DNA from 2 places in the Exiguobacterium sp. s64 genome. Region 2 is predicted to be linked to the other one. Evidence: predicted binding sites of a transcription regulator. Region 2 holds the regulator's gene; the other holds the start of a gene.
What was found. Region 2 encodes NrdR, which represses ribonucleotide reductase genes. Its sites were predicted from a motif close to AACACNATATATNGTGTT; they were not measured.

Region 1 (15,859 bases), on a different contig from region 2:
ACGTTCGTGAATGCATCAAGGTGAGCCACCATACTCGACGCCGGTGTGAAGTCGATATAGGCCTCGTCGACGATCAAGTACGGCACGAGTCCCGCGAGTTCGGTCAATTCAGCGACGCTCCACAATTTTCCGGTCGGATTGTTCGGATTCGACAACAGCAACAGCTTCGGTGTGTGTTGCGTGATCGCCTGGACGAGTGCGTCATATGACAGGTCATCGGCTTGCACGTGACGACCGTGCGCGATTGTCGTGAAGATCGGATAGAGTGCGAAATCCGGGCTCGGTGACAAGACGACGTCTTCCGGTGCCAACAGCGCCTGGGTGACGACGTGAATCATCTCGTCACTGCCGCAACCGACGAGCAATTGATTCGGCTCGACACCGGCGTAGGCCGCATAACGAGTGAACAACTCGTCAATCGGTTGGACCGGATACTCATGCAAGTCTTGGAACGAAATCGTCGCGAGCTGGTCATAGAGGCGGGACGGCACCGGGAACTGACTCTCGTTTTGATTCAAACGGTACCCGTCTGGATAGGTGACTGGATAAATCGGCAGCGAGACTGGTCTCATTCCGTCGGCTCCATCGAGAACCATTTTTTGGCGAGTTTGTCGATTTCACCTGAGTCAATCATCTTGTTCAACTCCTCGTTGAACTGATCGCGAAGGTCATCCTCCAATTTAAAGGCGGCTGCTGAACCTTTCTCGCCATCTTCTTTCAAGGCGAACGTGTACAGTCCGGCGTCTTGGTCCAAGTATTTTTGGGCGACCGTGTCCTCGATGACCATCGCGTCGATCCGACCCGTATTCAACTCTTGGACGATCTCTGGAATCTTGTTCAATGAGACGAGCTCTGCCTCCGGAGCTTGGTCTTTGGCGATGTTCTCTTGAATCGAAGCGGTTTGGACGCCTATTTTCTTGCCGGCGAGCGCCTCAATCGACTCGAGTGACTCATCTTTCGTCATGACTAAGTTCGTCGCCGACAAGTAGATATCCGAGAAGGCGGCATTTTCTTTCCGCTCTTCGGTCGGCGTCATACCGGCCATAACGAAGTCGACACGTCCGGCGTTTAGTGCCCCGAGCAGGCTGCCGAAGTCCATGTCTTCAATTTTGAGTTCGTAGCCGAGGCGTTCCGTGACGGTTTCGGCGATCTCGATATCAAATCCGACAATCTCATCCCCGTTCGCCGTATCGACAAACTCATACGGGAAGTAATCGGCGCTCGTCCCCATGACGAGTGTTTTTTTCTCTTCGCCCGTCGTCTCTTGGCTACATCCTGCTAGTAATGCACTTGCCACTAATCCCCCTGTAATGACCCACCTTTTCATGTATGAATTCCTCCTTCAAGATATGAGACTAAGTGTATATGTATGATTATTAATTGTAAAGCATAAAAATACAAAAACGATTAAAAAAATACATCCAAGAAAAAGTCACAGGATGCTTCAGGTGGTCAATCCATCGCCTGGAGATAGGCGATGGCGTCAGGTAAATACGTCTCGAGGGGGCGGTCCGTATCAATTGTAAGCGTATGCATAAACGGTGTTGTGAAGTCGATTCAAGCAGTGCCGTCTTCGTGACATCGTGATCGACGATGACCGCATCCAGTCGTCGAGCGATTTCCCGAGACAGCGTCGATTTGCCGGACCCAGGGAAACCGGACATTTGAAGAAAGAACATGGAGTACCCTCACGCTTCGTTTGATTTCCCGCGGCTGAATCCGGCGAACAACCGGCCGCCGAACGGGGAGAGCGTCTCATCGACGTAACGGATGAGCGCGTCGGGTTCGTTCGTTTGATAATAGCGTTCGAGGGCAGCGACGAGCTCTCGGGCTGCATGCGTATCGTAGCGGTCGAGAGCGCGGTATGTCCATTTGGAGGAGCCCATCCATTGTCGATTCGTGCGCAGGATGAACTCACAGACCAACGTGGCGAGGGCGCTCGCGATGAACAAGCCCTCTGCACGACTTGTGCATCCAATCAAGTCATCGAGCACATCGGTCAGAAAGTATCGTTTCATCTCGATCGTCTCGTCCGCCCAAGCCTCTGGCCCGCTGTCGAGCAAGGCCCGGGCTTCACGTTTGATGTCTTCGACGTTGTTCATATTATTTTAAGATTTTTCAGATTCAAGGATGCGCCATTTTTCAATCTTACCGTCTTCTTCATAAAGAACACGAACTTCCATCTGGTTTAAAACGAGCCGTTGCTCGCTGGCGAAGAGCACAATCGGATAACCGGTCGACAGCGGTTCGTCCGCTTCGAACACGGGACTGTGCGCCTGCATGGCATAATAGCCGTCCGAGCGCGTGTTGGCCGCCCCGGCATCGACTTGAATCACCGTCTCGAACCCTTGGAGCCGGAGGATGTAACTATATGTCGTCCGGGCGCCGCGTTCGAGCCGCCATTCCTCAATGATCGCCTCGCGGCCATCTTTTACTTCTTCTAGTAAGACTTTCTGTGTCGTGTATTCCCGTTCATACGGAATCATCTCTTGAATGTTGACAGCCGTCATCGTGGCAAATTTTTGTGATTCTTCCGATGGCGGGGTGATGAGAATGCCGATAAAAATTAAGATAGGGATGAGCAGATAAATGATGACCCGACTTCGCATATGGTTTCACCTGTCCTTTATCGATTTTTTCGCCATCTACCGGCAGAACCCTGCCTGACCGGTGAAATATGTCTAAGGAACACGTCGAAACATCTCGGATACAAGGAACCCATGTATGATGAAGTCAGGAGGGGATGAGGAATGAGAATCGGGATTATCGGTGGAGGAGTTGCCGGGTTGACGACCGGGGCGTTGGCAAGTCGGATTGGTCATGACGTGACGGTGTTTGAATCATCGCGGGAGTGGGGTGGTTGTGCCGGTAAGTTCGAGCGCGGTGACTACCGGTTCCCAGCCGGGGCGACGCTCGGGATGGGATTTGAACCGGGCGGACTACATGAGCGGGTTTTATCTTATTTAGGGGAAACGATTGACGTTCGTCCGTTAAGCGAGGTGATGCATATTCATCTCGATGGAAAGACCGTCCATTATCATCAAGACCGGGATCAGTTTTTAGCAGAACTCGAATCGACGTTTCCTGACCTCGCCCCGCGAATTCATGCTTTCTTTGAAGAAGTGTGGAGTGACTTTGAGACGATTCGTCCTTTGTTTGAGACGCTACCGGCGTTGCCGTTTCGAACGATTCATGACGCATCGGTTGCGATACGTGGTTTTCGACCGACGCAACTACGTGCGTTTCGGAAGTTATACCGGCCGCTCGGTACAACGTTAAAACGGCATCGATTGAACGGGACGGCGTTCGAACGGGTCATCGACGGGATTTTGCTCGATAGTCTTCAGACCGGAGCTCGCGAGGCGAGTCACTTGCTCGCGGCCGTCGCGTTATCGATTTACCACGAAGGGGCATTTTACGTCGATGGCGGCTTGTACACGCTCGCTCACGCCTTGGAGCGCTCGATTCAAAAAGACGGCGGACAAACCCTTCTCGGACGACAAATCGTCAAACTCGAGCGCGTGGCGGACGGTTGGCTCTTGACCGATCGGCTGGGCCGGCTCGACCTCGTCGATGTCGTCGTCTCCGCCATCCCGCTCGAGGCGACCGCTCAACTGCTGAGCGGAGATACGTCACGTCAATTCAGCAAGCAGTACGGGGGTCACTTAAAGCGCTCGCAATGGGGAACGTTCAGTCTGTACGTCACGTTACCCGAAGCGATATGCATGAACCGTCCGCTGTTCCAACAAGTGTATAGCGATGACTTACCGTCAGGACACGCCTTCATCTCGATGTCAGCCGCAGATGATTCGCTCCGGACCGAGCGACCGGAACGGACCGTCACCGTCTCGACCCATATCGATTTGACAGAGTGGCAGGCTTGGAAAGACAAGGCGACGTATGAGAAACTAGAGACAGATTGGACCGAGCGCCTCGTCTCGGTTGTGAGTCGAGCGTTCCCGGACTGGAACGGCGAATCGTCTGTCATGTTGCCCGGGGGACCAGGGGCGTGGGTGAAATATACGAAACGTCCGCACGGCGCGGTCGGTGGTTATGCCCAAACACCGCAACAAGCTTTGTTCCATGCGGCGAGCTACCGGACAACCTTGCCGAACCTGTATGTCTGCGGGGATACAGTATTTCCGGGGGCAGGCACAATCGGGGCGATGACGAGCGGGCTTCATGTCGCCCGAGCGCTCGGTTCGAAGTTATGAGGGGAGACAAGTGGAGATGCATAAAAAACGGTTTGACGAATTGACGACGAGAGAACTCTATGAGTTATTGGCGCTCCGGACCGAAATCTTTGTCGTGGAACAAGATTGTCCATATCAAGAAGTCGATGGGAAAGACGTGGCGGCGGTCCATTACTGGATTGAGGCTGATGGTCGCCCGATCGCGGCGTTACGTGTCCTCGAGGAGGAGTCGCCGATCGCCATCGGCCGTGTCGTCACGAAATCGACGCATCGGGGACAAGGCCATTCGCGGCGTTTGATGCAAGAAGCCGTGGCTGACTTTGGGGATCGCGATTTGTACTTGCAAGCACAGACATACGTGGAGCCGTTCTATGCGAGCTTCGGGTTCACACGAACGAGCGAGGAGTACTTAGAGGACGGGATTCCTCACGTCGATATGGTTCGGACGGCGACCGTCTCGAAGTGAATCGATGCGGTACCGTTTGCCATAAGTTCGTGGTAGAATGATGAGGAATACTTGCGTGCGTCAAGACGTGCGTTCAATCATAGAGAGCAAAGGGGTTTACGATGGTGACTGATCAAACTGTGATTCAAAAAGCGAGAGAATTAGCCGACTTATTGGCGAGCACGCCGGAAGTGGCCCGCTTCAAAGAAGCGGAAACGAAAGTGAACGAAAGTGAACGCGTTCAAACGTTGATCAAACGTATCAAATATTTACAAAAAGAAGCCGTCAACTGCAAGCACTACGGGAAGACGGAAGCACTCGCCAAAGTTGAGCTGAAAATCGACAAGGCGATGGACGAACTCGATTCGATCCCGGTTGTCCAGGCGTTTCAGGAGACGCAAGTCGAAGTGAACGATTTGCTTCAATACGTGACGGTCACACTCGCCAACTCGGTGACAGATCGCATTATCGAGTCGACGGACGGTGACGTTCTCGCCGGTAAAACAGGAAGCGGTATGGCAGCGGAGAAATCACGCGGCGGCTGCGGATACTAACAAACAGACAGCTGGCCTTTGGTCAGCTGTTCTAATTTCTAGAGGTGAACACGAATGGAAACGATACATCAAACCCCGATGATGAAACAATACTTTTCAATCAAGGCTGATTATCCAGACGCCTTTCTCTTCTACCGGCTCGGTGACTTTTACGAGCTGTTCTTTGAAGATGCCCAAATCGTCGCCAAAGAACTTGAGTTGACATTGACCGCGAAAAACGGGAAGAACGCTGAGCACCCGATTCCAATGTGTGGCGTACCACATCACTCTGCCGCTATCTACATTGAACAGCTGATCGAAAAAGGGTTCAACGTGGCCATCTGTGAACAGATGGAAGATCCGAAAGCGACGAAAGGGCTCGTCAAACGTGAAGTCATCCAAGTCATCACGCCGGGTACATACATGGCTGCACTCGGTGAGAAAGAGAACCGGTATTTACTATCGGTCGTGAACGTAGCAGGCCGTTTCGGGATTGCCCGCGGCGATGTGACGACAGGTGAGTCATGGTTAACGACGTTGTCATCGCAAGAAGCTGTGTCACGAGAAGTGGAAGGGCTAGCGCCGAGTGAGATTATTGTTGCCGACGACGAATTAAGACAACAACTCGCTCCGCTAGGCATCCCGTTGTCGGTCCAGACAGAGCGGCTAGCGAGCCCGTTGTCGAGCGGAGCGAAAGACGAGGCGCAAGTGAGCGCGTTTGAATTGCTGTTCGCTTATTTGACGCGCACGCAAAAACGCGCCCTCGATCATCTCCAACCGGCCGTCGCCTATGAAGTCGAGGCCCATATGCAACTCGATGCCAACACGGCCCGGAACTTGGAATTGTTTCGGTCGGCCCGGTCCGGTGAACGGAAAGGGTCGCTTCTCGCCTTGCTTGATGAGACGACGACGGCGATGGGGGGACGATTGCTGAAACGTTGGCTCGAACAGCCGCTCTATACCGAGCAGGCGATTCGGGGCCGACAAGATGCGGTCGAGAACTTGGTCGATGACTTCATGCTTCGTGACCAGTTGCGTGAACAGCTACGTCACGTCTACGATATCGAACGGCTCGTCGCCAAAGTCGGTTACGGGACGGCCAACGCCCGTGACCTCGTCCAACTCCGGAACACACTCGAGCGCATCCCGGCGGTGCGGGCCTTGCTCGAAGGCGTCACGGCCTCACGGCTTCGTCAAATCGATGATACGCTCGACACATTCGACGACTTAGCCAGCATGCTCCAGGCAGCGCTTGTCGAGGCGCCACCGATCTCGATTAAAGAGGGTGGGATGATTCGTGCCGGCTATTCGGCCGAACTCGACGAACTGCTCGAGGCGAAAGCGAACGGAAAGACATGGATTGCCAATCTCGAGCAACAAGAGCGGGTCGCGACCGGCATCAAGTCGCTGAAAATCGGCTATAATCGTGTCTTCGGTTATTACTTGGAAGTGACGAAAGCGAACGCCCGCCTGCTCGAAGAGGGACGTTACGAACGGAAACAGACGCTGACGAACGCCGAGCGTTACGTCACACCCGAGTTAAAAGAGAAAGAAGCGCTCATTCTCGGGGCTGAAGAGAAGAGTTGCACGCTCGAGTATGATTTATTCGTCGCCTTGCGTGACCAAGTCAAGCAAGAGACGAAACCGCTCCAACAACTGGCGCGCTCGCTCAGTGAGCTCGACGTCTTGCTCGCGCTCGCCATCGTCGCCGAAAAACGGGACTATGTCCGGCCGACGACGTCGACGAACGTCCAAATCGATCGTGGCCGCCATCCGGTCATCGAGACGGTGCTACCACGCGGTGAATACGTCGCCAACGATTTGACGCTCGACGACACGCGGCGCATGCTCTTAATCACCGGACCGAACATGTCCGGTAAATCGACGTATATGCGTCAATTCGCCTTGATCGCCATCTTGCATCAAATCGGGTCGTTCGTGCCGGCTGAAGCGGCTGAGATTCCATTGTTTGATCGCATCTTTACCCGCATCGGTGCGGCCGATGACTTGGTGAGCGGCCAGTCGACGTTCATGGTCGAGATGACGGAGACACGCCAAGCGGTGACAGAGGCGACCGAACACAGCCTCATCTTGCTCGATGAGATCGGTCGGGGGACGTCGACGTATGATGGCATGGCGCTCGCCCAGGCTATCGTTGAATACATCGCTTCGACAATTGGAGCGAAGACGTTGTTCTCGACCCACTATCACGAGCTAACCGTGCTCGAAGACACGATCCCTGCTCTTGAGAACGTGCACGTCCGCGCCATCGAGCGAGACGGGCGTGTCGTGTTTCTACATGAAGTACATCCGGGGCGGGCCGATAAGTCGTACGGGATTCATGTCGCTGAGCTCGCTGAATTGCCCCGTGATTTGATTGAACGGGCGCGGACCATCTTGTCTCAACTTGAGACGGACTCGAAACCGGAACGGGCAGCTGTTGAACATCCGGGAACGGCAGAACCCGTGGCCCAACTATCGCTCTTTGAGGCGGAAGACGAGATTAAACGACAATTGCTCGAACTCGATTTGTTGGTGATGAACCCGATCGAGGCGATGCAAGCGCTCTATGCGCTCCAACAATCCGCGAAGAAGGGGTGAGTCGATGGGAATCATACAGGAGTTACCGGAACAACTGGCCAACCGAATCGCGGCTGGCGAAGTCGTCGAGCGACCGGCCTCGGTCGTGAAAGAGCTCGTCGAGAACGCGATTGACGCCGGCGCCACCAAGATCGAAGTCGATTCGGAGGAAGCGGGCATCCGTCTCATTAAAGTCCGCGATAACGGGCACGGGTTTTATGAAGAGGACGCCCCGCGCGCCTTTTTACGTCATGCGACGAGTAAGATTCGGGACGAGCACGACTTGTTCCGGATTCGCACGCTCGGCTTCCGTGGGGAGGCGCTCGCCTCGATTGCTTCGGTCAGCCATGTGACGCTGAAGTCACGCCGGGCCGAGGAAGACGGGTTCGAGATGACGCTTCAAGGCGGCGTTGTCACGGCGCAAACACCGGCCGCGGCGAACGTTGGGACGGAGATAGCCGTCAGTCAATTGTTCTATAATACACCAGCCCGATTGAAGTATTTGAAAACGTCCGCGACGGAACTGGCGAGCATCACCGACACGTTGAACCGGATCGCCTTGTCCCACCCGGAAGTGCGCCTCACGGCGTTCCATGAAGACAAGGAGCTGCTCAGGACGAGCGGGAACGGAGACATCAAACAAGTCATGCTCGCCATCTATGGCCGACAAGTCGCGGCCCAAATTGTCACGGCGTCGAGTAAGACGAACGACTATAGTTTGAGCGCCCATCTCGTCCGTCCGGAAGTGACCCGGTCGAACAAGCAGTACGTGACGCTCATCTTGAACGGTCGGAGCATCAAGAACTTTGCGTTGACCCAAAGTGTGCTCGAAGGCTACCACACGCTGCTACCGATTGGTCGTTATCCGATCGCTGTCCTCGAAGTGAACATGGACCCGATGCTGATCGATGTCAACGTCCACCCGACGAAACGAGAAGTTCGGCTTTCAAAAGAGAAAGAGCTCTGTCAGTTGATTCGCGAGACGGTCCAACTGACACTCCGGGAACAGCGTTTAATCCCGTCGGTCAAACCGAAAGAGCGACCGGTCGATCGGACCGAACAAGAGCGACTTGATTTCACGGTTGAACGGGCGCCGGTCACGGAAGAATCGCCGACGTGGAATTATCCAATTCCACGTGAGCCTGTCACGTCACCGAGTCGTTGGTCGCCGACCCCGCTCGTCAATGAAGCGCCTGAGCCGATAGCGTCGACGGTCGAATCGGAAACAATCGAGACGAAAGGAGAGCGGTTGCCGCCGCTCGACGTCATCGGTCAATTGCATGCGAGTTATATCGTCTGTGGTGCCGAGGACGGGATGTACGTCATCGACCAACACGCGGCCCAGGAACGAATCAAATATGAGTTGTTTTACGAGCAGCTCGGGAATCCTGACAAGGAATACCAGTTATTGCTGCTTCCGCTCACGCTCGAGTTCACGCAAGAAGAGGCGCTCGCGATTGAAGAAGTCACTCCGCTTTTAAAAGAAGCAGGTCTCGAATTGGAGCCGTTCGGCGGCAATACGTTCCTCGTTAGAGAGATTCCGACGTGGTACCCGCAACATGATTTAGAAGGAACGGTCCGTGATTTGATAGAGATGGCGATTCGGGATCGCTCCATTGACATCGCTAAATATCGGGAAGACGCGTCGATTTTGATGGCGTGCAAACGGTCGATTAAAGCGAACCATCCGTTGAACCACGAGATGATGCGGCAATTGCTTCACGATTTGAATCAGACGACGTCTCCGTACACGTGTCCGCACGGACGTCCGATTTTAGTGAAGTGGAGCACGTACGAGCTCGAGAAGCTATTTAAACGCGTTATGTGACACGCCTGTAATCTTTTTTTAACCTCCTGTTACGTTTATGGATAGGTGGCTATGGGAACAATATACACATGTCACTCAACGCATCGAGGTTGAGAGGTGGCTTTTTCACTGCCTCACCCTCAAGATGTAGACATGATCGATAAACCAGTAGGGGGAAAAGATTATGGCAGACACGCTTAAAGTAACGAAACGAGAATTACGACCACGTTCGGTCCGCGCTAACTTGCGTAAAGAAGGAAAAGTGTTAGGTGTCGTTTACGGCTACAAAGTTGAAAGCACACCGGTCGCATTCGAAGAGATGGCACTTCGTAAGATTCTTCGTGAACACGGCGACAACGCTTTGATCGAACTCAATATCGATGGTAAGAAAGTGAATACACTCGTTCACGGGACAGAAGTCGACCCATTCACGAACGAATACAAGCACGTCGAATTTATGGCAGTGAAGATGGACGAAGCGACAGAAGTCGAAGCGGACGTCACACTCGTCGGCGACGCGAAAGGCGTCAAAGAAGGCGGCTACTTGGCACAGACGCTCTATAAAGTAACGGTCTCGGCAACACCAGCCAACATTCCGGAGCGTATCGAGCTTGATGTTTCTGAACTCGGCATCGGTGACTCGCTCACTGTCGCTGATATTCCAGAGAACAAAGATTACGAAATCGTATCTGAGGGTGATCTTCAAATCGCATCGGTGAATGAACCGGTGGCGGTCGAAGACCTTGAAGCTGATACAGCGACAGAAGGCGAAGTTGAAGCGACTGAAGAGGCGTCAGAAACTTCAACGGAAGAGTCGGAAGAGACTTCTGAAAACAAAGAATAATCATTTCGAACGGCCCTTTGCGAAGGGTCGTTTTTTTCTAGTCACAAATCCGACAAATGTAAACGATTACGATGTGAAAAATGTGTCAACATGTGGAAGGGGCGATTGCAATTTATTCGTTTCGGGCTTATATTGTTAATGATTTCACATGTTCGTTCTTATTATAATGGTTTCATTCAAACAGAAAGAAGGGTTTGTGACATGGCATCAATGGAAATCCATGCACTCGAATCGTTGCGGAAGAAAGCACAGGCATCTTCGCAAATGATTCATTATCGGCCAATGGAGTACTTTTTACGAGCAATGCTCGCGGGGATCTTTATCGGATTCGCTTCAATTTTCACACTGAAAGTCGTCAACGGAATGTATTTGATCGATTCTCCGTTCACAACGCTCATCGGAGGATTCTCATTCGGGATCGCCCTCGTCATGATCATCTATGGCGGAGCCGAACTGTTCACCGGGAATACGATGTACTTCACAACCTCGACGATGCGGGGATACACGACGCTCAGCGACACGATGCTCGTCTGGTTGCTCTGCTTTGTCGGGAATGCGCTCGGTGGCGTTTTGTTCGCCTTGCTGCTCGCTCCGACCGGTGTCATCCAAGAACTTGGGATGGACAACTGGCTGTTCTCGGTCGTCGAAAGCAAGATGCACCACACGACGGTCGAAATTTTCTTCCGCGCAATCTTCTGCAACTGGATGGTCTGTCTTGCCATCTTCTTGCCGAAGCAAATGAAAAACGAGTTCGCCCAAATCTTCTCGATGATCTTCCTCGTCGCCGTTTTCTTCGCCTCAGGATTTGATCACGTCATCGCCAACTTCGTCTTGTTCGCCCTCACGCTCGTCGTCCCGCATCCTGAGGCGATCAGCTTTGCCGGCGCGATCCACAACTTGATCCCAGCCACGTTCGGGAATATCATCGGTGGTGCCTTGTTCATGGGTGCGATTTATACATGGTTGAACGCGAAAGGCTTGCGTGAAGCCCAAGAGTCAGAAGAAAAAGAAGAAGTCGAATTTAAAATCGTAAAGCCTGCTAAAGAGTTGTGATATGGTTCACATTAAGGTATGGTCGAGTCCAGATGAGGGCTCGGCTATTTTTTTGCGAATACGTCACACTTAATGCTCACAATTTAGACTTCACTACTTCCCAGAAAAACATGACATAATCTATATATGGAACTTAAGCGAGTAATTAACTCGCTTGTAATCAATATATAGTGAGGTGATGCGGAGTGAATATGCTCCAGCTTTATGAAGATGTCTGTGTTCTCCCAGATCAGGACCTCGTACAAGAGAACGCCAACGTCGACGGGAAATCACCACTTGGAAAATTGGCACGATTATCCTCAGAAGTATCAAAACAATTGTCGACGACATATCTATTATCAGATCGGTCACGTCAAGCCGTCGAGGATAATTTTTTGTATATCCATGACGCCGACTACTACGTGACAGGATCGACGACGTGTTGTCAAATCCCGCTCGGCCACTTGCTCACGAACGGATTTCATACCGGGCACGGGACGATTCGACCGCCCCAGGATATCCGCTCGGCGATGGCGCTCGCTTCGATTATTCTTCAAGCGAACCAAAACATGCAACACGGCGGTCAAGCTTTCCCGATGTTTGATGTCGACCTCGCACCGTATGTCGAAAAGACGTATGAACGTCAGCTCGAGCGGCTCAAAAAGCTACCAGTCGAATGGACGACCGAGCAACTCTTTGAAACTGCCGAGTCTGAAACAATCGCGGCGACGTATCAAGCGTGTGAGGCGTTCATCCACAACGCCAACTCGATGCACTCACGTGGTGGCGGACAAGTACCGTTCGTTTCCATCAATTACGGCACCGACACGAGCCGGTGGGGACGCATATTCATTCGAGAGTTGCTGCGCGCGACCGAGCGAGGGCTCGGTAACGGGGAGACGCCGATTTTCCCGATTCAAATCTTTAAAGTGAAAGAAGGGGTCAACTTCCATGAGGACGATCCGAACGTCGACTTGTTCCGTCTCGCCTGTCGTGTGACGGGCAAGCGGTTATTCCCGAACTTCTCGTTCGTCGATGCTCCGTTCAACCTTCAATACTACGACGGGACGCACGGCTCGGAAGTCGCCTACATGGGTTGTCGGACAAGGGTGATGGGGAATCGGCATGGTGCCGAGACGTCGATTGGACGCGGCAACTTATCGTTCTCGACGTTAAATTTGGTCAAGATGGCGCTTGTCGCTTCGAACATCCATTCGTTTTATGAGACGCTCGACGCCTATGTCGACGTCGCCATCGATCAATTGCTCGAACGATTCGACTATCAAGCGAAGCGGCACGCCGACGAATTTCGGTTTCTCTATGCCCAACACGTCTGGCGGGGTGGAGAGAGACTCGGTCCAGAAGACAATCTTCGCGAGGTACTGAAGCAAGGGACGCTCTCGGTTGGATTTATCGGTCTCGCCGAAGCGCTTCGTGTGCTCACAGGTGGCACGCATGCCGAGTCGCGAGAGGCGGAACGGCTTGGGCTCGATATCGTCACTCATTTACGTGATCGAATGAAGCAGGCATCGGAACGATACGATTTGAACTTTTCTCTTTTGGCGACCCCGGCCGAAGGATTGTCGGGTAAATTTGTGACGAGAGATCAGCAATCGTTTGGGATGATCGAAGGTGTGACCGACCGCGCCTTTTATACGAACTCGTTTCATGTGCCCGTGTATCAATCGGTCTCGATTCGCGATAAAGTCCGTCTCGAAGCGCCTTACCACGCGCTCTGTGATGCGGGTCATATCACGTATGTCGAAGTCGACGGATCGCTCGCCCATAATGCGGAAGCGGTCGAAGAGATCGTCCGGCTCATGCGGACCGAGAACGTTGGCTACGGGTCGATCAACCATCCGGTCGACCGTTGTGGCAACTGCGGCCTTGAAGGGATTATCGACGAAGCGTGCCCGACATGTGGCGAACATGAACGAATTGAACGGATTCGTCGCATTACCGGCTACTTGGTCGGGACGATGGACCGGTGGAATTCGGCAAAACGAGAAGAAGAACGAGCGAGGGTGAAGCATCATGCGCGTCCTATCCGTACTTGAAGAATCGGTCGTCGACGGTCCAGGCATTCGCACGGTCATCTTTACGGCGGGCTGCCCGCACCGTTGCCCTGGGTGTCATAATCCAGAATCTTGGAATCCACGTGGAGGACAAGACGTCTCGGTCGCGGACTTACTCGCTCAAATCGAACAATCAGGCTGGGACGGGGTGACGATTTCAGGCGGGGAACCATTTCTTCAACCGGAAGAATTGGCCCGGCTCGTCGACGGATGTAAGGCCCTTCAGAAAAACGTTTGGGTGTATACGGGCTATACGCTCGAACAGTTGCAAGCCATGAACGACGAATTCGTCACAAGCGTGCTCGACCGTGCCGATGTGCTCGTCGATGGGCGTTTCGAACAGCCGCTCATGGACCGGTCGCTCCGGTTTCGAGGATCGAGCAACCAGCGGATTATTTTCTTGAACAAAGCGTAATCGGGGCCGTCGTGTCCCGATTTTTTGTATACTAGCAAAAAAGGGGGAATTTTGATGAAATGGTGTAGTTTTCAAGTTGACGGAGAGCAAAGGGTCGGTGTCGTGGCAGGAGAGTTCGTCTATGACGTCAGTGACCAATTACATACGACTTCGCTGTTAGAAGTCATCGCGCGTGAGTTTGAACCGGATGTCGATCTAGATGTCGCGCCAAGGCTGGCGCTTCAAGACGTCACGTTCGTCGCACCGTATCGTCCGCTCAAAAATGTCATCTGTATCGGGAAAAATTACGAAGAGCATGTGAAAGAGATGGATACGGCGGGGGCCGGTAAGCTCGTCATCTTCACGAAAGCGCCAACCTCGGTCGTCGGCCCAGAGGCTGTCGTCGAACGTCACCCCGAATTGACCGACCAGCTCGACTATGAAGGCGAACTCGCCGTCATTATCGGGAAATCAGGGCGGGATATTGACGACGTCGATGCCCATATTTTTGGCTATACGATTTTGAACGATATCACGGCCAGGGATGTGCAAAAACAACACGTCCAGTTTTTCCGCGGCAAATCGTTCGATACGTTCTGTCCGATGGGGCCATATATCGTCACACCGGATGAGCTCTCGTTCCCACTCACGATTCAAACGGTCGTCAATGGCGAGACACGTCAAGATGGGTCGACGGCGGATATGATTTGCCCGATCGAAGAGTTAATTCGGACTTTGTCAAAGGGCATGACACTTGAAGCGGGAGACATCATCGCGACCGGCACACCGGCCGGCGTCGGCCACGGCATGAAGCCGCCCGTCTATCTCCAATCAGGAGACACGGTCGAAGTGAGCATCACGGGACTCGGGACGCTCCGTAACGTCATCGTCTGACCCAATTGACGCAAATTGTGAAGAATCTTGTAATCGATGCTTCATTTCCGCAAAACGATGACTATGCCTCTTATACTAAGGGTAGAACAAAGAGGAAACATCATATAGGAGATGATTACACATGGAACGCAATGATCGTCCAACAGAATCAAATGAACAGAATCACCGCGAGGATTGGCTCGATACCGAGCTCGGCTCGTCAGAACAACGACAAGAACCGTCGAGCGCAGAGCAACCGGCCCGACCATCGTTCGTCGGCCGGATGTTCCCTGGGTTTGTCGGCGGCGTGATTGGTGCCGTCTTGACTGGCGCCATCGCTTTTCCGTTCATCGATCAAGTGCCGACAAATGTGTCTGATACGAACGTGACGTCGGAAGGGTCGCCGATCCAGACGACGTCTACGACAACGGACAGCTCGGTCACCGATGCGGTCGCGACCGCACAGCCTGCTGTCGTGACGGTGAACAATTTCGCGTCAAACGGTTTTTCAAGTGAAGCTGTCGAAGCCGGGGTCGGCTCGGGTGTCATCTATAAGAAAGACGGCGACTCGGCTTACATCGTCACGAACCATCACGTCGTCAACGGTGCTGACCGTTTGACCGTGACATTCAATGACGGATCGACAGCGGACGCCAAATTGATGGGTAGCGACGCCACGTATGACTTGGCCGTGCTCGAAGTCGATGCGGACAAAGTCTCGTCCGTCATCTCGATTGGAAAGTCGAGCGAGTTGAAACCGGGGCAAACCGTCGTCGCCATCGGGAACCCGCTCGGCCAGTTTGAGAACTCGGTCACACGCGGCGTCGTCTCGTCGACGTCACGTCTCGTCCCGGTCGATACGGATGAGAACGGACAAGCCGACTTCAACGCCGAAGTCATTCAGACGGACGCGGCCATCAACCCTGGTAACTCCGGTGGCGCGTTAATCAACGAATCAGGACAATTGATTGGGATCAACTCGATGAAAATCGCGACCGACTCGGTCGAAGGGGTCGGCTTCTCCATCCCGGTCGATATCGCTTTGCCGCTCATCAATCAAATCGAGCAGACGGGCGAAGTGAA
Region 2 (15,859 bases):
GGGTCGATCAACGTTCTCGCCCGTAACTTGGAGACGATCTCACTTGGTGAATCCGTGCAACGGGCAAGGCTCGAGTCACTCATCGAATACATGGGGGCAGGGTTGCTTTTGGTCGACGAACGTGGCATCGTGACGCTCGTCAACCGCTCATATCGTGACATGTTCCAATACGACGACTTGATGATTGGTCAATTTTATCACGGCATTTTACCGAGTCCGGACGTCGAGACGTTGATCGAGGACGTCTATTTGACCGAAGAGCCCCACCGCCGTCAATTGTCGATTCGAACTGGATTCAACCAAAAGACGTATATGGTGTCGGCCGCACCAATCTTCAGTGATACAGGCATGTTGCGCGGGACGACGCTCCTATTTAACGATATTTCTGAATTGAAACGACTCGAGAAGATGCGGAAAGATTTCGTCGCGAACGTCAGCCATGAGTTGAAGACGCCGCTCACATCGATCCGAGGTTTCAGTGAGACACTCCTTGACGGGGCAAAAGAAGTGCCCGAGTTGCGCGATCAATTTTTGGATATCATTCAAAAAGAAGCGACGCGCATGCAAATGCTCGTTGAGGACTTACTCGAGCTGTCACGGCTTGAACGTGAAGATTTCCATTTGGACTTCACCCCGGTCCAGCTCAATCATCTCGTTGAGGAAGTGTGTCTCGTGTTGAGCCAGAAAGCGGAGCAGAAATCGATTCATTTGGAGTCGCGCCACGACGGGGAAGTCATCTTGCAGGCGGACATGAACCGAATCAAGCAAGTCATCTTGAACCTTGTCGCCAACGCCATCAACTACTCGCCGGAAGACAGCCGTGTCGAAATCGCGGTCGAAAAGAGAACGGACGGATCATATTTGATTGTCAAAGACAACGGGATTGGCATCGCGCCGAAAGAAGTGAGCCGAATCTTTGAACGATTCTACCGGGTCGATAAAGCGCGGAGCCGGAACTCCGGCGGGACAGGTCTCGGTCTTGCCATCGTCAAACATATCATCGACCTTCATCATGCGACGATTCACGTGGATAGTGTCGAAGGTGCTGGGACAACGTTCACAATCAAATTCCCAATCGCTTAACATGGAATTCATGTCGGGTTCATACCGACTTTACAAAGCGATGCTACTCTATAGATGAGACCTCTTCATCATCTCGTGTCCCGGCCGGTGCTCATCTCCACTCGGTCAGGAAGATTGACCCTTTTCTAGCTACTAGAAAAGGGTCTTTTTTTTCGAACGCATGTGCCCGTATGATATGATGGAATCAGATAGAATGGAGGTTGACCAATGAATAAACTACTACTTCTTGATGGAAACTCACTCACATATCGTGCGTTTTTCGCGCTGCCTCCGATGACGGATGCGAGCGGTCGAAATACGAATGCCGTGTACGGGTTCACCATGATGTTGTTAAAACTGATGGAAGATGAGCAACCCACGCATTTCGCGGTCGCATTTGATGCGTCGAAGAAGACGTTCCGGCACGACACGTATGCTGACTATAAGGGGGGACGGCAGAAGACCCCAGGGGAACTCCGCGAGCAATTCCCGATTGTCCGCGAGGTTTGTGAGGCGTTCGGGATCAAAGTGCTCGAACTCGACCAGTACGAGGCCGACGATATTATCGGGACGCTCTCAAAAAATGAGGCGTTCGATCAAGTGACGGTCGTCACTGGGGATAAAGATTTACTGCAACTGATTGACGATCGCGTCACCGTCTATTTGACGAAGCGTGGGATCACCGATGTGGAGACGATGGACGCGAAGGCGTTCAAAGAGCGCTATGACGGTCTCACCCCGCTCCAAATGATCGATTTGAAAGGCTTAATGGGGGATAAGTCCGATAATATCCCCGGAATCCCGGGGGTTGGTGAGAAGACGGCGCTTAAACTGCTCACGGCTTACGGATCTGTCGAAGGACTATATGAACATACGCATGAATTAAAAGGGAAACAAAAAGAGAAAGTCGAGGCGAACGAGCGGGAAGCACTCATGTCGAAACAATTGGCGACGATCTATACGGATGTCCCAATCGATATAAGCACGGACGACCTTACGTTCCATCCGTATGACGCTGGAAAAGTGAAGTCGTTGTTCATGAGCCTTCAGTTCAAATCGCTTCTGAGCAAACTGAACCTTGAAGCGTCGAGCGAGGAAGCGGTCGAAGCGCGTGAGGTGAATCATATCGCGATCGACAAGCAAGATTTGACAGAAGCGGTCCTCATCCTCGAGCAACTCCGTGACGACTATTTCGAAGAACCGGTCATCGGTGTGGCCATCGCCTCGAAAGCCGGCGTGACGGTCGGCGATGTGTCGCTTTTAGACGTCCCGGCAGTACGAGACTGGTTGGCCGACGAGAACCGAGCCACGATTTGTCTCGATGCGAAACAGACGATCGTCCAATTGAAGCGACATGGTGTGACGCTCCGAGGCTATGACGATTTGCTCGTCGCCGGATATTTGCTGAACCTGTCGGGCGGGACGACACTCGATTCGATTGCCGCTCATTTCGATTACACGTTACCGGAAGACGAGGCGGTTTATGGCAAGGGTGCGAAGCTGCACGTCCCGGAACAGGACGTGCTCGAGCAACATCTCGGCGAGAAGGCGATGGCGATCTTGACGCTGTTCGTAAACGTCGGCAAAGAACTCGACCAAAACGAACAGACGTCGCTCTATGAAGATTTGGAACGTCCGCTCGCCTCGGTGCTTGCAGAGATGGAGTGGGCCGGGATTCACGTCGACGTGGCGACGCTGAAAGTGATGGAAGACGATTTGCGGGAACGGTTGCTTCAACTCGAGGCGGAGATTCATAGTCTCGCCGGTGAGACGTTCAATATCAACTCGCCGAAACAGCTCGGCGTCATTCTATTCGAGAAGTTGGCGTTGCCACCGGTCAAAAAGACGAAGACCGGTTACTCGACGGCAGCGGACGTGCTCGAGAAACTCGCGCCGCTGCATCCGATCGTCGAACATATTATGCATTACCGTGAGCTCGGCAAGTTGCAATCGACATATGTCGAAGGCTTGCAAAAAGTCATCAAAGACGACGGGAAGATCCATACCCGCTATACGCAGACGTTGACGCAGACCGGACGGTTGTCCTCGGTCAACCCGAACTTACAGAACATCCCGATCCGCTTGGAAGAAGGGCGGCGCATTCGCAAGGCGTTCACCGCGAGTGAGGCCGACTGGATGCTGTATGCGGTCGACTATTCGCAAATCGAGCTTCGGATCATGGCCCACATGTCGCAAGATGAGAAGATGCTCGAGGCGTTCCTCCATGATGAGGATATCCATACGTCGACGGCTGCCAACGTGTTCCGAGTCGCGAAAGAAGAAGTGACATCGCTCATGCGTCGCCAAGCCAAAGCCGTCAACTTCGGCATCATTTATGGCATTAGCGACTATGGACTGTCGCAAAACCTCGGCATTAGCCGAAAAGAAGCACAGACGTTCATCGATACGTATTTCGAGCAGTTCCCGGGTGTGAAACGGTTCATGGATGCCGCGATCGAACGAGCGCGGGAACACGGCTATGTTGAAACGATGCTGAAGCGTCGCCGCAATATCCCGGACATCCATTCTCGAAACTTCAACTTGCGCGGTTTTGCGGAACGCACAGCGATCAACACGCCGATTCAAGGGACGGCCGCCGATATTATCAAAAAAGCGATGATTGATGTCGACGTGGCACTCCGTGAGTCAGGACTTCAGTCGAAGTTATTGCTTCAAGTCCACGACGAACTTATCTTTGAAGGACCTAAAGAAGAAATGGACTCGCTCGAGACGATCGTCAAACAAGCGATGGAACACACGGTCACCTTGGACGTGCCGCTTCGCGCGGACGGTTCGTTCGGTGAGACATGGTTTGATACGAAATAAAGACGAGAAAGGAACTTGATATGCCAGAATTACCAGAAGTGGAGACGGTCTGTCGCCGATTGCGGCCATTCGTCTCGGGAAAAACAATTGCAAATGTCGAGGTGCTCGACGCAAAAATCATTCGAGGTCACGAACCGGAGATTTGGAAACAACAGTTGCTCGACGAGACGATTCAAGACGTGGAGCGACGCGGCAAGTTCATTTTGTTCAAATTGACGAACGGCTATCTCGTTTCGCATCTGCGAATGGAAGGAAAATTCTTCCCGCATGACGAAATGGTCAGTCCGGTCAAGCATACGCATGTCGTCTTCACCTTCACGGACGGGACTACGCTTCATTATAACGATGTCAGGAAGTTCGGGACGATGGAGTTGAAGACGAATGAAGAGTTGTTTGTGACACCGCCATTGTCGCTGCTCGCCCTCGAACCGTTCGATCCTGAAGTGACAGCGGAGACGCTTCACAGCCGTCTGAAGCGGATGAACGTTCGTGCAATCAAGACGGCGCTGCTCGATCAATCGATTTTCGTCGGGCTCGGCAATATTTATGTCGATGAGACGTTATATCGGTCCGGTGTCCATCCGACCCGTCCGGCAGCGACACTCTCGCTTGACGAGGTCCGTCGGGTGCATCAAGAGGCTGTGGCCGTATTGACGGAAGCGATTGAACGAGGCGGAAGCACGATTCGGAGCTATACGAATCCGGATGGGGCGAGCGGGACGTATCAAGAGACACTGTACGTATATGGACAGACCGGGGAGCCGTGTAAGCGATGCGGCCGACCGATTGAAAAGATGAAATTAGGCGGACGGGGCACACATTACTGTCCGCACTGCCAACAGTAAGAGGTGGACATGATGTTGAAAATTGGTTTGACAGGTGGGATTGCGACAGGGAAGTCGACCGTATCCAGACTGTTTCGAAAGCAGGGCATCCCGATCATCGACGCCGACAAGATGGCACGGATCGTCATCGAGCCTGGCGGCAAAGCGTTCGCGGGCGTCCGCGAGGCGTTCCCGCAATGTTTCACGGGCGACGAGTTGAACCGGCAGGCGCTCGGACGAGAAATCTTTCATGATGACACAAAACGTCAGTTACTGAATCAGCTCATGCATCCGGCCATCCGAGAAGAGATGCTCGAGGAGATGCACGGATACGAGGCTGCAGGGGAGACGGTCGTCATATTCGATATCCCGCTCTTGTTCGAGGGAACGATGCGGGACCTCGTCGATTATACGGTCGTCGTCTATTGCCGTGAAGAGATTCAGCTGATGCGTCTCATGGAGCGCAACGGGTTGACGAAAGAAGAAGCGCTCGCTCGGATTCATGCGCAAATGCCAATCGAGGAGAAGAAACAACAGGCTGATTTTTTAATCAACAACAACGGTGCGTTAGGCGACTTGTCGGCCCAAGTGATCCGCCTCGTCGAACAATTTGAAGACATGAAAAAAGAAGGCGACTGACGACGCCTTCTTTTTTTTGTTCAGTTGAGTGGGTCTGAGTCAGGCTTCCCTTTTTTCCACGTGTCGAAGATGGCGCGTCCGTCGCTCGGATGGCCGTTCGAATAGTAAATCGGATAGAGTGAGAAGAAGACATAATAGAACGAGAAGTATGCAAACTGATACGTGTAAATTGTCGGCTCGATCTCTCGCATCAAGATGAAGGCGTTCACGAGCAAGATGCTCGATAAGTTAAAAATTGAACCGCCCGCGTAGACGAGACTCCGCGTCAGGCGATTGCTGTACTTCAAGTCACTGAATTGGCACCAGGCGTCATAAAAATAAACGCGGTTAAATTGAAGGCGTCCGATTTTAAACAATTTTTTCCCGGTCCCAATCTCCATGTCGAGCGAACCCCCAAATAGTTTCGCGAAGAAGAAATGACCGAATTGATGGATAATCGTCACAATCGGTAAGATGATGAAAAATGAGATGACAAATTTATCTAGGTCTGTCCAATCAAACATATAGTCTTAGCTCCTTTCCAAGCTCTACACCAAATTTCCCTCTTTTTCAAATCTGAAACTGTAAAAAAAGTGAAAAAAATGTGACGATTCATAGTGAAAACGCTTCCATTTTTCCGTTATAATGGTGTCGTAACGCAGAAAAAAGGGGGATTCAGAATGGGGACGAAAGTTGCAATCAATGGATTTGGTCGAATCGGCAGAATGGTATTTCGGAAGTTGATGCTCGAAGGGCGTCACGACGTGGTCGCCATCAATGCGAGTTATCCGGCGGAAACGCTCGCGCACTTGATCAAACACGACACGGTCCACGGACCGTTCACACTGACGGTCCGAGCGCATGGGGATGCACTCGAAGTCGATGGTAAACGCATCATGATCGTATCCGAGCGAGACCCGGAGCGGTTGCCGTGGGCTGAACTCGGTGTCGAGATCGTCATCGAGGCGACGGGGAAATTCAATTCTGATGTCGGGGCGAAAAAACATTTGACGGCCGGTGCGAAAAAAGTCATTTTGACGGCACCGGGAAAAGGCGAGTTGCGGACGATTGTCATGGGGGTGAACGATCGGGATTATTTACCGGAGCACGATCACGTCATTTCGAACGCCTCGTGTACGACGAACTGTCTCGGCCCGGTCGTCAAAGTATTGGATTCGACGTTCGGGATTGAAACGGGGCTCGTGACGACGGTGCATGCCTATACGAACGATCAAAACAATATCGACAATCCGCATAAAGATTTGCGTCGTGCCCGTGCTTGTGGCAGTTCCATTATACCGACTTCGACTGGTGCTGCGAAAGCCATCGGGCTCGTCTTGCCGGAACTTCAGGGCAAATTGAACGGGATGGCGCTACGAGTGCCGACGCCGAACGTCTCGCTCGTCGATCTCGTCGTCGAGTTGCGTCGAGATGTGACGGTCGATGAAGTGAATCAGGCGTTCGAGCGTGCTGCACACGGGGAAATGACGGGCGTTCTCGGCGTCTCGAACGAACCGCTCGTCTCGATCGACTTCAATGGAGATGAGCGTTCGTCAATCATCGATGCCGATTCGACGATGGTGCTCGGGGGCAACCATGTCAAAGTGCTCGCTTGGTACGACAACGAATGGGGCTATTCGTGCCGCGTCGTCGACTTGTTGGACATGGTCGCGAGCTACCTGCAAATCGGACAACAAGAAACCCACGTCTGAAAAAATATATTTATCTAAAAATATTTTTAAAGAATTGAAACAAATGTCTTGTAACGACGTCCTAAACAAGATACACTCTAACTCGTGAACTTCAATTGGTCTGACAAACGCAACTTAAAGGGTTAGGACCTCTTAGGACTAACTTGCCCCCGTGGTTGTGGGCGATTCAGGCACAAAGTGAGTGATCATCAACTACTTTGAGACCATTGATGTAAAGGGGGATCCACTAATATGGATACTATGGGACGTCACATTATTACAGAACTTTGGGAGTGCAATCCCGACAAATTAAACGATATCGACTACATCGAGCGCTTGTTCGTCGATGCAGCACTTCGTTCGGGCGCTGAAGTCCGCGAAGTCGCTTTCCACAAATTTGCGCCGCACGGTGTAAGTGGAGTCGTTATCATTTCAGAATCACACTTAACGATTCACAGTTTCCCAGAGCATGGCTACGCATCAGTCGATGTGTTCACATGTGGGGATCGAATCGATCCAGCTACAGCCTCGCAATACATTGCAGAAGGCTTGGAAGCAAAAGTTCGTGAAGATGTGAAACTTGACCGTGGGATGGGACCGATTCGTGTTCCTGAAGCGCAAGTGGCAATCAGCAAATAATCAGATTGACCTTATGAGGCTGGCCGATTTTCGGTCAGCCCTTTTAATTGTTTTGTTAACCGCTTAATTTTGATATGCTTAACCTATATAAATAAGGTGTCGAGGTGGATAATGGGATTATTTGATAAGTTTCAAACACATGTCCAAACGGACGATTCGCATAAAAATGAGGCATTACGGACGCGTTACGTGGCGGCATCGCCAAGCGCCGTGCTCACATGGCTCCGCGAACGGATTCAAGCAGAAGGTCAAACGGTTCGCCGGGTCGATGCAGACCGGGGCGAAGTGGCGTTTCATGGAGACGGATGGGACGCATTGGCAACCATCGTCCAAGTGGACGGCGGACGCACGGCCGTCGATTTTACATTGAACCGTGACCAGATGCTCGGACCGGACCTCGGTCAAATCGTCACCACATATTATGAGGCGCTATCCGTGAAGTTCCCGCTCCGCGCCATCGGGAATCAATCTGTCGAACGATAAGGAGGGCTGAGCATGCGTTGTCCTAAATGCGATCATAATGGAACGAGAGTGCTCGACTCCCGGCCAGTACAAGATTTCTATTCGATTCGTCGCCGTCGCGAATGCGAGGAGTGCGGCTATCGCTTCACCACGTTTGAAACGGTCGAACAGACACCGCTCATCATCGTCAAAAAAGACGGGAATCGGGAAGAGTTCAGCCGTGAGAAAGTGCTTCGCGGGATTATTCGGGCGTGCGAGAAACGTCCGGTCACGCTGGAGCAACTTGAAGGTGTGGTCACGAAAGTCGAACAACAGTTACGCGCCCTCGGCCAGTCCGAGATTCCGAGTGAACAGGTTGGGGAGCTCGTCATGAACGAGCTCGCGCGGGTCGACGAAGTGGCATACGTCCGCTTCGCGTCTGTCTATCGCCAGTTCAAAGATATCTCTGTGTTCTTTAAAGAACTAGAAGATTTAATGAAGCAAGAAAAATCGACCAACTAAACGGGCGGCCTGCTGGTCGCCTTTTTTCAAGGGAGACCTACCATGGAAAAAGAACGCATCCTGTACGGAACTGACGAACTGTTGATCATGAGCACCGGACTCATCGATCGCGAGTCGTATCAGTCGCTGTACCATTTATATCAGCCGGTCATCGGAGTGAAGGCGCTCGCAATGTATCAGACGCTTTGGAGCGAGCTGAAGCCCGGGAAAATGAAATCGAACTATATGTCACACAGCGCGCTTTGTGAGATGCTCGATTACTCGATCAACGAGCTGACGGACTGTCTGTTCCGGCTCGAAGCGATCGGTCTCGTCCGGACGTATAAGACGAAAGACGAGCGCTTGACCCAGTACGTGTATCAACTGCGGGTCCCGCTCGCACCCCATACGTTCTTGAACGACGGACTATTGTCGAGTTTTCTCTTCTATAAAGTCGGAGAAGTCCGCTTCAAACAGTTACAAGGTCGATTCACGATTGATCCGTTGCCGGCCGGAATCGTTGAAGTGACGAAAGACTTTAATGAAGTGTTCGACGTCAAAGGGGTCAATCATATGGCGTTCACACAAAAGAACTACGAGAAACCTGACCGCGCCAAAATCGAGATCAACTATACGTTCGATATGGAAATCGTCAAAAAGTTGACGAACTTCCCCGTCGGCTTCTTCACGAAGAAGCTCGATGAGACGATCACGAAGCTTGCCTACGTCTCCCAAATCGATGAAGAGACGATGGCCGAGATGTTGAAGGAGTACTTCGTCCACGAGGCGTATCTACCGCTCAGCGAGCAAGAGAAGCGCGACGGCTGCCGTCAGATGGTGTTGCAGTTGAAGAAAAAACAGACGCGCCATCGGAAAGTGAAGTCGGATGAGACGGAGAAGGCAGAAATCGGTGATTTGCATGACGTGACTGTCATGGAAGAAGCGCATCCGCATCAGTACGTGTCGACGTTACGGAAGACGCCACAGTTGTCGAAGAGCGACGAGCAACTCATCATCGACCTCGTCGATACGCTCGGACTCGCGCCAAGTGTCATCAACGCGTTGTTCTATTACTGTATCGAAGTGAAGAAGCAGACTCGGCTCAGTGAGAACTACGTCATGCGAATCGCGACGAGTTGGAAGACGGCAGGCTATTTGAACGCCAAAGACGCGTTGGAACAAGAAGCGACGCAAGACGCGCTCATCGAGAAGAAACAGCAGAAGCGGGAGAACGTGCAACAGCGGACGACCGTCGGCTCGAGACGCAAAGACAAGACCGAGATGCCAAAATGGCTCGAGGACGAGGCGAAAGAGCAACGGACGTACGATCAAAAACGAAAACAAGAGCTCGAGGCATCGGTCCCAGACGACGCGGAACTCGTCAAGTTGTTAAATGAATTGAAAGAGAAAGGATGAGGGACATGGAACGCATCAATCAAACGCTCGCCCAAATGATGAACCGGAAAGAAGTGCGGGAAGCGTACGAATCGATTCGCCGGCGCACCCTCGAACATCCAGAAGTCGTCGCTTTTTTAAAGGCGCATCCGGAGTTAGACGAGACGGCGGTCGAGGTCGGCTTTACGAAGCTCAGTGAATATGCAGAACAGATGGACGGCAAGAAGCTCGTCGAGGAGCAAGCCGTCATCCCGGGCCATCAGCCGGTGCTCTATGTCGACCTCGGTCAAATCGCGATTCGTTATGAAGAGACGGTCAAGCATCGTCAAGCACGGCGCCAAAAAGAGATGGACCGGAAGTTTAAAAGCTTATTCTTGCCGGAAGAAGTGCGAGAGGCGAGCTTTGAATCGTTCGACTGGTCGGATGACGCCCGTAAAATCGCACTCCGTGAATCGATGCGGTTCGTCTCAGGCATGAAGACCCGCCAAAAAGTGAACGGCCTGTACTTACACGGCAGCTTCGGGGTCGGGAAGACGTATTTGCTTGCGGCGATCGCCAACGAACTGAAAGTGGCGGACATCGAGACGATTCTCGTCCACGCCCCGGGATTCGTCTCGGAAGCGAAACGAAAGATCCGGACCGATTCGTTCGACTCATTTTTGACGTCGTTCCAACACGTGCCGGTGTTACTGATCGATGACATCGGTGCCGAGGCAATCAGTCCGTGGGTACGCGACGAGCTGTTCGGGATCATCTTGCAATATCGCATGATGCATCGCTTACCGACGCTTTACAGTTCGAACTTCAGCGGTGAAGAGCTCGAGACGCACTTCTCGATCGACGGTTCGCCTCAGAACAAAATGAAAGCCCAGCGGCTCATGCAGCGCATCTCGACGACGACGACACAAATCGAATTAAAAGGTGAGAACCGACGTCGGTAAAGGGATTGTATTTCTTGAACGAGTTGACTATACTAATAATCATATAACCGATGCATCGAAGAGGACATGAGACGTCGTCACGGGTTTCAAAGCGAGGGAAGACTGGTGAGAGCTTCCTAAACACGCCGATCGCCTTACTCCCTCAGAGCACCGTACGGGCCAATCGTGCGGCGATTCACACTCGTTATCGTGTGTTCGAGCCAAGCGTTACGCTTGGGAACGAGGGTGGTACCACGAGAATCAAAGCTCGTCCCTTTCATAGGGATGGGCTTTTTTTATTTATTTTTAAATGTAGAGAGGGGAAGTTGACACATGATTCAATTGACATTTCCAGATGGGGCCGTCAAAGAGTTTGAGGCCGGCATCACAGCAGAAGAAGTAGCAGGTTCGATTAGTCCAGGACTCCGAAAAAAAGCAATCGCCGCCAAAATCGATGGTGAGATGATCGATTATCGTCGTCCGATTGAACAGGACGGTAAAATCGAGCTCGTCATGCCGGATTCGGAAGAGGGCATCGATTTGATGCGCCACTCGTCAGCCCACTTGATGGCCCAAGCCATCAAACGGTTATACGGGGAAGAAGGCAGCATCTACCTCGGCATCGGACCGACAATCGAGAACGGTTTCTATTATGATATCGAGATGGATCGCCGCATCAACGAAGAAGATCTCCCTGAAATCGAGAAAATGATGAAGCGAATCGTCGACGAGAACTTGGACATCACACGTGAAGTCGTGTCGCGCGACGAGGCGCTCGAACGCTACAAGGCGCTCGGAGACCCGCTCAAAATCGAATTGATTGAAGATATCCCGTCGAGCGAGACGCTCACGATTTACCATCAAGGCGAATTTTTCGACTTATGCCGTGGGCCGCACGTCCCGTCGACATCGAAGTTGAAAGTGTTCAAGTTGATGAGCGTGGCCGGGGCATACTGGCGCGGCGACTCGGACAATAAGATGCTCCAACGCATTTACGGAACGGCGTTCGCGACGAAAGAACAACTCGCGGAACACTTGCGTCTATTGGAAGAAGCGAAAGAGCGCGATCACCGCAAGCTCGGGAAAGAACTCGATCTCTTCTTCGTGTCGCAAGAAGTCGGCCAAGGTTTGCCGATGTGGCTCCCGAAAGGTGCCTCGATCCGTCGGACGGTCGAACGTTATATCGTCGACAAAGAGCTCGAGCTCGGGTATCAGCACGTCTACACACCGGTCCTCGGTTCGGTCGACCTGTATAAGACGTCTGGTCACTGGGATCACTATCAAGACGACATGTTCCCGAAAATGGAGATGGACAACGAGGAACTCGTCCTTCGTCCGATGAACTGTCCGCACCACATGACGATTTATAAACATGAGCCGCGCTCATATCGCGAACTCCCGCTTCGCATCGCCGAGCTCGGCGGTATGCACCGTTACGAGATGTCAGGTGCGCTCACAGGCCTCCAACGCGTCCGTTACATGGTGTTGAACGACGGGCACACGTTCGTCACACCGGAACAGATGAAGCAAGAGTTCAAAGATATCGTCCACTTGATTCAAGAAGTGTACGCTGACTTCGGCATCAAAGACTATCGTTTCCGCTTGTCGTACCGTGACCCGGCCGACAAAGAGAAATACTTCGACAACGACGCAATTTGGGAAACAGCCCAACGCCAGTTGAAAGAGACGATGGATGAGCTCGGTCTCCCGTATTTCGAAGCGGAAGGTGAAGCGGCATTTTACGGACCGAAACTCGACGTCCAAGTCCGGACGGCGCTCGGCAAAGAAGAGACGTTGTCGACGGTCCAACTCGACTTCTTGCTCCCTGAGCGGTTCGACTTGACGTACACAGGACCAGACGGCAAAGACCATCGCCCAATCGTCCTTCACCGTGGGGTCGTCTCGACGATGGAGCGTTTCGTCGCCTACTTGATTGAAGAATATAAAGGCGCGTTCCCGACATGGCTCGCCCCGGTCCAAGTCAAATTGATTCCGGTCTCACACGTCCACGACGAATACGTCGCGGAAGTGAAAGCAGAGCTCGTCAAGCGCGGTGTCCGCGTCGAAACGGACCTTCGGGACGAGAAACTCGGCTACAAGATTCGGGAAGCACAGATGAAGAAGATCCCGATGACGCTCGTCCTCGGAGATAAAGAACGTGATGAGCGTGCAGTCAACATCCGTCGTTATGGACAACAAGAACAAGTATCGGCCACGCTCGATGAATTCTTGTCGTCACTTACAGCAGAGATCGCCAACCGTTCACGTTAATATGTCGACCATCCTTCATTGGAAGGGTGGTCGTTTTTTCGGTCTTGAGACGGATGCGGAAGACTTCATCAAACACGTATGGTAGAAGAAAGGAGTGATTCATTTTGAATTATATGAAACCATTAGTGGCGTTGACGATCGGTTCGGTCGTCGCGACAAGCATGATTCCAAAAGTAAACGCAGAAGCCATCGTCGATGATACGATTGTCACACTCGGAGAGTCGTTATCGGCGAGCCAACGGGACTGGGTGCTCGAACGGGTTGAGGCACCGGCGGGGATTGAGCCGATCATCACGACCGCAGCCGATGAAGATAAATACTTAGGGGATGCCGTCCCGCAAGCGCAGCGCGGCGGGGGGATGTATTCATCAGCCCGCATCAAACTGACCGACGGGACCGGGCTCGATATCAAAACGGAGAATGTCACATGGGTGACCGAAGATATGTATGCGAATGCTCTCGTGACGGCAGGCGTCACGGATGCCGATATTTATATCACGTCGCCGATTCGCGTCACCGGGACGTCGGCTTTGACGGGCATCATGAAAGCCTATGATCAGACGGCCGCGGAGACGGGCATTCAATTGAGCGAGGAACGGAAAGACTTGGCGCAAGAAGAGCTCGCGGTCACCTCTGAGATCGGGAAGACGGTCGGGCAAGAAGATGTGGCCGGACTCATGAACGAGATCAAAGCAGAAATTGCGAATAAGGCACCGGAGACGAACATCGAGATTCGAGATATCGTCATCCAAGTGTTGAATCAAAACAACGTCCAACTGTCTGATACGCAGTTGACGCAATTGACGACGTTGTTCGAGAACATGCAGCAGGCGAACCTCGACTGGGGTGCAATCAGCAATGGGTTACAAGGGGCCGGTCAAGACGTTCAGGCGTTTCTCGAGACCGAGGAAGTCCAAGGCTTCTTCGCCCGTTTGTTCGAAGCGCTCAGCAACTTCTTCAAGTCGTTGACGAATTGAACGGGCTTTGAGTACATGACAAATGGTATTGAAAAAAGGGCCTCGGCCCTTTTTCAATACCATCGTTTATGGATATAGTCGCGAGCAGACTCGTGGTCGTCCACAATCTTCAACGTGATTCGGTTCATCTCTTCTAAAAGGTCTGTCAATACCGCTTCGAGCTTGGCATCACTCACGTCATGGTGGCGCATCGTCTCTTGTACGATGTGTTTGATTTGGTCGTGATAATCATGGTCACCTTTCACTTGCTGTCTCCAAGACACGGCCCATCCCTCCTTTTTTATTTTATTCCCTCGGAAAAGGTATTGCGAAACAACGAAATGACTGTTATCATCATAAAAGTGTGAGCTACCAATTATTCATGCGCGAATTCTTGACATCTTAATTCTATTGGTGTTAAGATGACATAGTGATTAAATACAACAAAGCAGAAGCGCCCGCTTCTCACCTCGTCCGAACAGCTTCGGTCAGGTCCATCATGTACGTGAAGCAGTCGAGCCTTGGTCTCTGCTGACTCCGAAATGATGTGTGGGCGGGAAACTGCCGACGCTTTTTTTATTGCCATGTTGTCTTATCAATCTAAAACTCGTGCAATCGCACGATGGAGGTGCTAACCATTAGCAAAGAGCTCTTTATCAACGAAAACATTCGTGCCCGTGAAGTTCGCTTAATTGGAGCGGACGGTGCACAACTCGGTGTGCAATCGCGTAATGAAGCATTACGTTTAGCAGAAGAGGCTGAACTCGATCTCGTCTTGGTCGCCGATAAAGCTAACCCACCGGTCGCTAAAATCATGGACTATGGGAAATACCGTTTCGAACTCCAGAAAAAGGAGAAAGAAGCGCGTAAAAACCAAAAAGTCATCCAATTGAAAGAAGTACGCCTCAGCCCGACAATCGAGGAAAACGATTTCCAAACGAAATTGCGTAACGCTCGCAAATTCCTTGAAAATGGAAACAAAGTGAAAGCGTCGATCCGTTTCCGCGGACGCGCCATCACACACTCGGAAATCGGCCGACGCGTTATGGAAAAATTGGCGGCGGAATGTGCCGACTTGGCAACAGTTGAGCAAAAGCCGAAGATGGAAGGACGCAGCATGTTCTTAGTGCTGGCTCCGAAGAAAGAAGATTAATCATCGAGTCATAGTGGGGAGGAAATACTCATGCCGAAAATGAAATCGCACCGTGGTGCTTCTAAACGTTTCAAACGTACTGCATCAGGTAAACTCAAGCGTTCACACGCTTACACAAGTCACTTGTTTGGTAACAAATCGACTAAAGCGAAACGTAAGCTCCGTAAAGGTGCTATCGTATCAGCTGGAGACTTCAAACGCATTCGCAACATGATCGCGAAGTAATACGAAAGAATTTAGGAGGGAAACCATATGCCACGCGTAAAAGGCGGTTATACGACTCGTCAACGTCGTAAAAAGCAAATCAAGCTTGCCAAAGGTTATTTTGGCTCGAAACACATTCTATTTAAAGTAGCAAAACAACAAGTCATGAAGTCACTCATGTACGCTTACCGTGACCGTCGTCAAAAGAAACGTGATTTCCGTCGTCTTTGGATCACACGTATCAATGCGGCAGCACGCACAAACGGCCTCTCATACAGCCGTATGATGCACGGCCTCAAGCTCGCAGGGATCGACATCAACCGTAAGATGCTTGCTGAGCTTGCTGTGACAGATGCAC

Region 1: a site for NrdR is predicted at 11,613-11,630, ahead of KNP64_RS02985 (anaerobic ribonucleoside triphosphate reductase). Genes of this name have one in related genera too.

What each region holds. Positions count from the first base shown of each region.
Region 1 is NZ_JACSLH010000001.1:564,551-580,409, forward strand. Features, by position in the region: gene KNP64_RS02925 (pyridoxal phosphate-dependent aminotransferase) at 1-572, opposite strand, end outside; gene KNP64_RS02930 (transporter substrate-binding domain-containing protein) at 569-1,327, opposite strand; partial or broken gene KNP64_RS14820 (P-loop nucleotide/nucleoside kinase family protein) at 1,536-1,679, opposite strand; gene KNP64_RS02940 (nucleotidyltransferase) at 1,689-2,102, opposite strand; gene KNP64_RS02945 (hypothetical protein) at 2,109-2,609, opposite strand; gene KNP64_RS02950 (phytoene desaturase family protein) at 2,751-4,214, shown strand; gene KNP64_RS02955 (GNAT family N-acetyltransferase) at 4,231-4,659, shown strand; gene KNP64_RS02960 (YlbF/YmcA family competence regulator) at 4,761-5,192, shown strand; gene mutS (DNA mismatch repair protein MutS) at 5,247-7,772, shown strand; gene mutL (DNA mismatch repair endonuclease MutL) at 7,777-9,579, shown strand; gene KNP64_RS02975 (50S ribosomal protein L25/general stress protein Ctc) at 9,743-10,402, shown strand; gene KNP64_RS02980 (formate/nitrite transporter family protein) at 10,613-11,455, shown strand; gene KNP64_RS02985 (anaerobic ribonucleoside triphosphate reductase) at 11,647-13,491, shown strand; gene nrdG (anaerobic ribonucleoside-triphosphate reductase activating protein) at 13,469-13,924, shown strand; gene KNP64_RS02995 (fumarylacetoacetate hydrolase family protein) at 13,979-14,797, shown strand; gene KNP64_RS03000 (S1C family serine protease) at 14,919-15,859, shown strand, end outside.
Region 2 is NZ_JACSLH010000002.1:381,132-396,990, reverse strand. Features, by position in the region: gene pnpS (two-component system histidine kinase PnpS) at 1-1,083, shown strand, start outside; gene polA (DNA polymerase I) at 1,291-3,888, shown strand; gene mutM (DNA-formamidopyrimidine glycosylase) at 3,909-4,733, shown strand; gene coaE (dephospho-CoA kinase) at 4,746-5,351, shown strand; gene KNP64_RS05595 (site-2 protease family protein) at 5,372-5,854, opposite strand; gene KNP64_RS05590 (glyceraldehyde-3-phosphate dehydrogenase) at 6,011-7,042, shown strand; gene speD (adenosylmethionine decarboxylase) at 7,274-7,660, shown strand; gene KNP64_RS05580 (hypothetical protein) at 7,772-8,143, shown strand; gene nrdR (transcriptional regulator NrdR) at 8,156-8,623, shown strand; gene KNP64_RS05570 (DnaD domain protein) at 8,666-10,018, shown strand; gene dnaI (primosomal protein DnaI) at 10,024-10,938, shown strand; gene thrS (threonine--tRNA ligase) at 11,251-13,188, shown strand; gene KNP64_RS05555 (DUF1002 domain-containing protein) at 13,302-14,165, shown strand; gene KNP64_RS05550 (hypothetical protein) at 14,219-14,428, opposite strand; gene infC (translation initiation factor IF-3) at 14,767-15,297, shown strand; gene rpmI (50S ribosomal protein L35) at 15,328-15,522, shown strand; gene rplT (50S ribosomal protein L20) at 15,550-15,859, shown strand, end outside.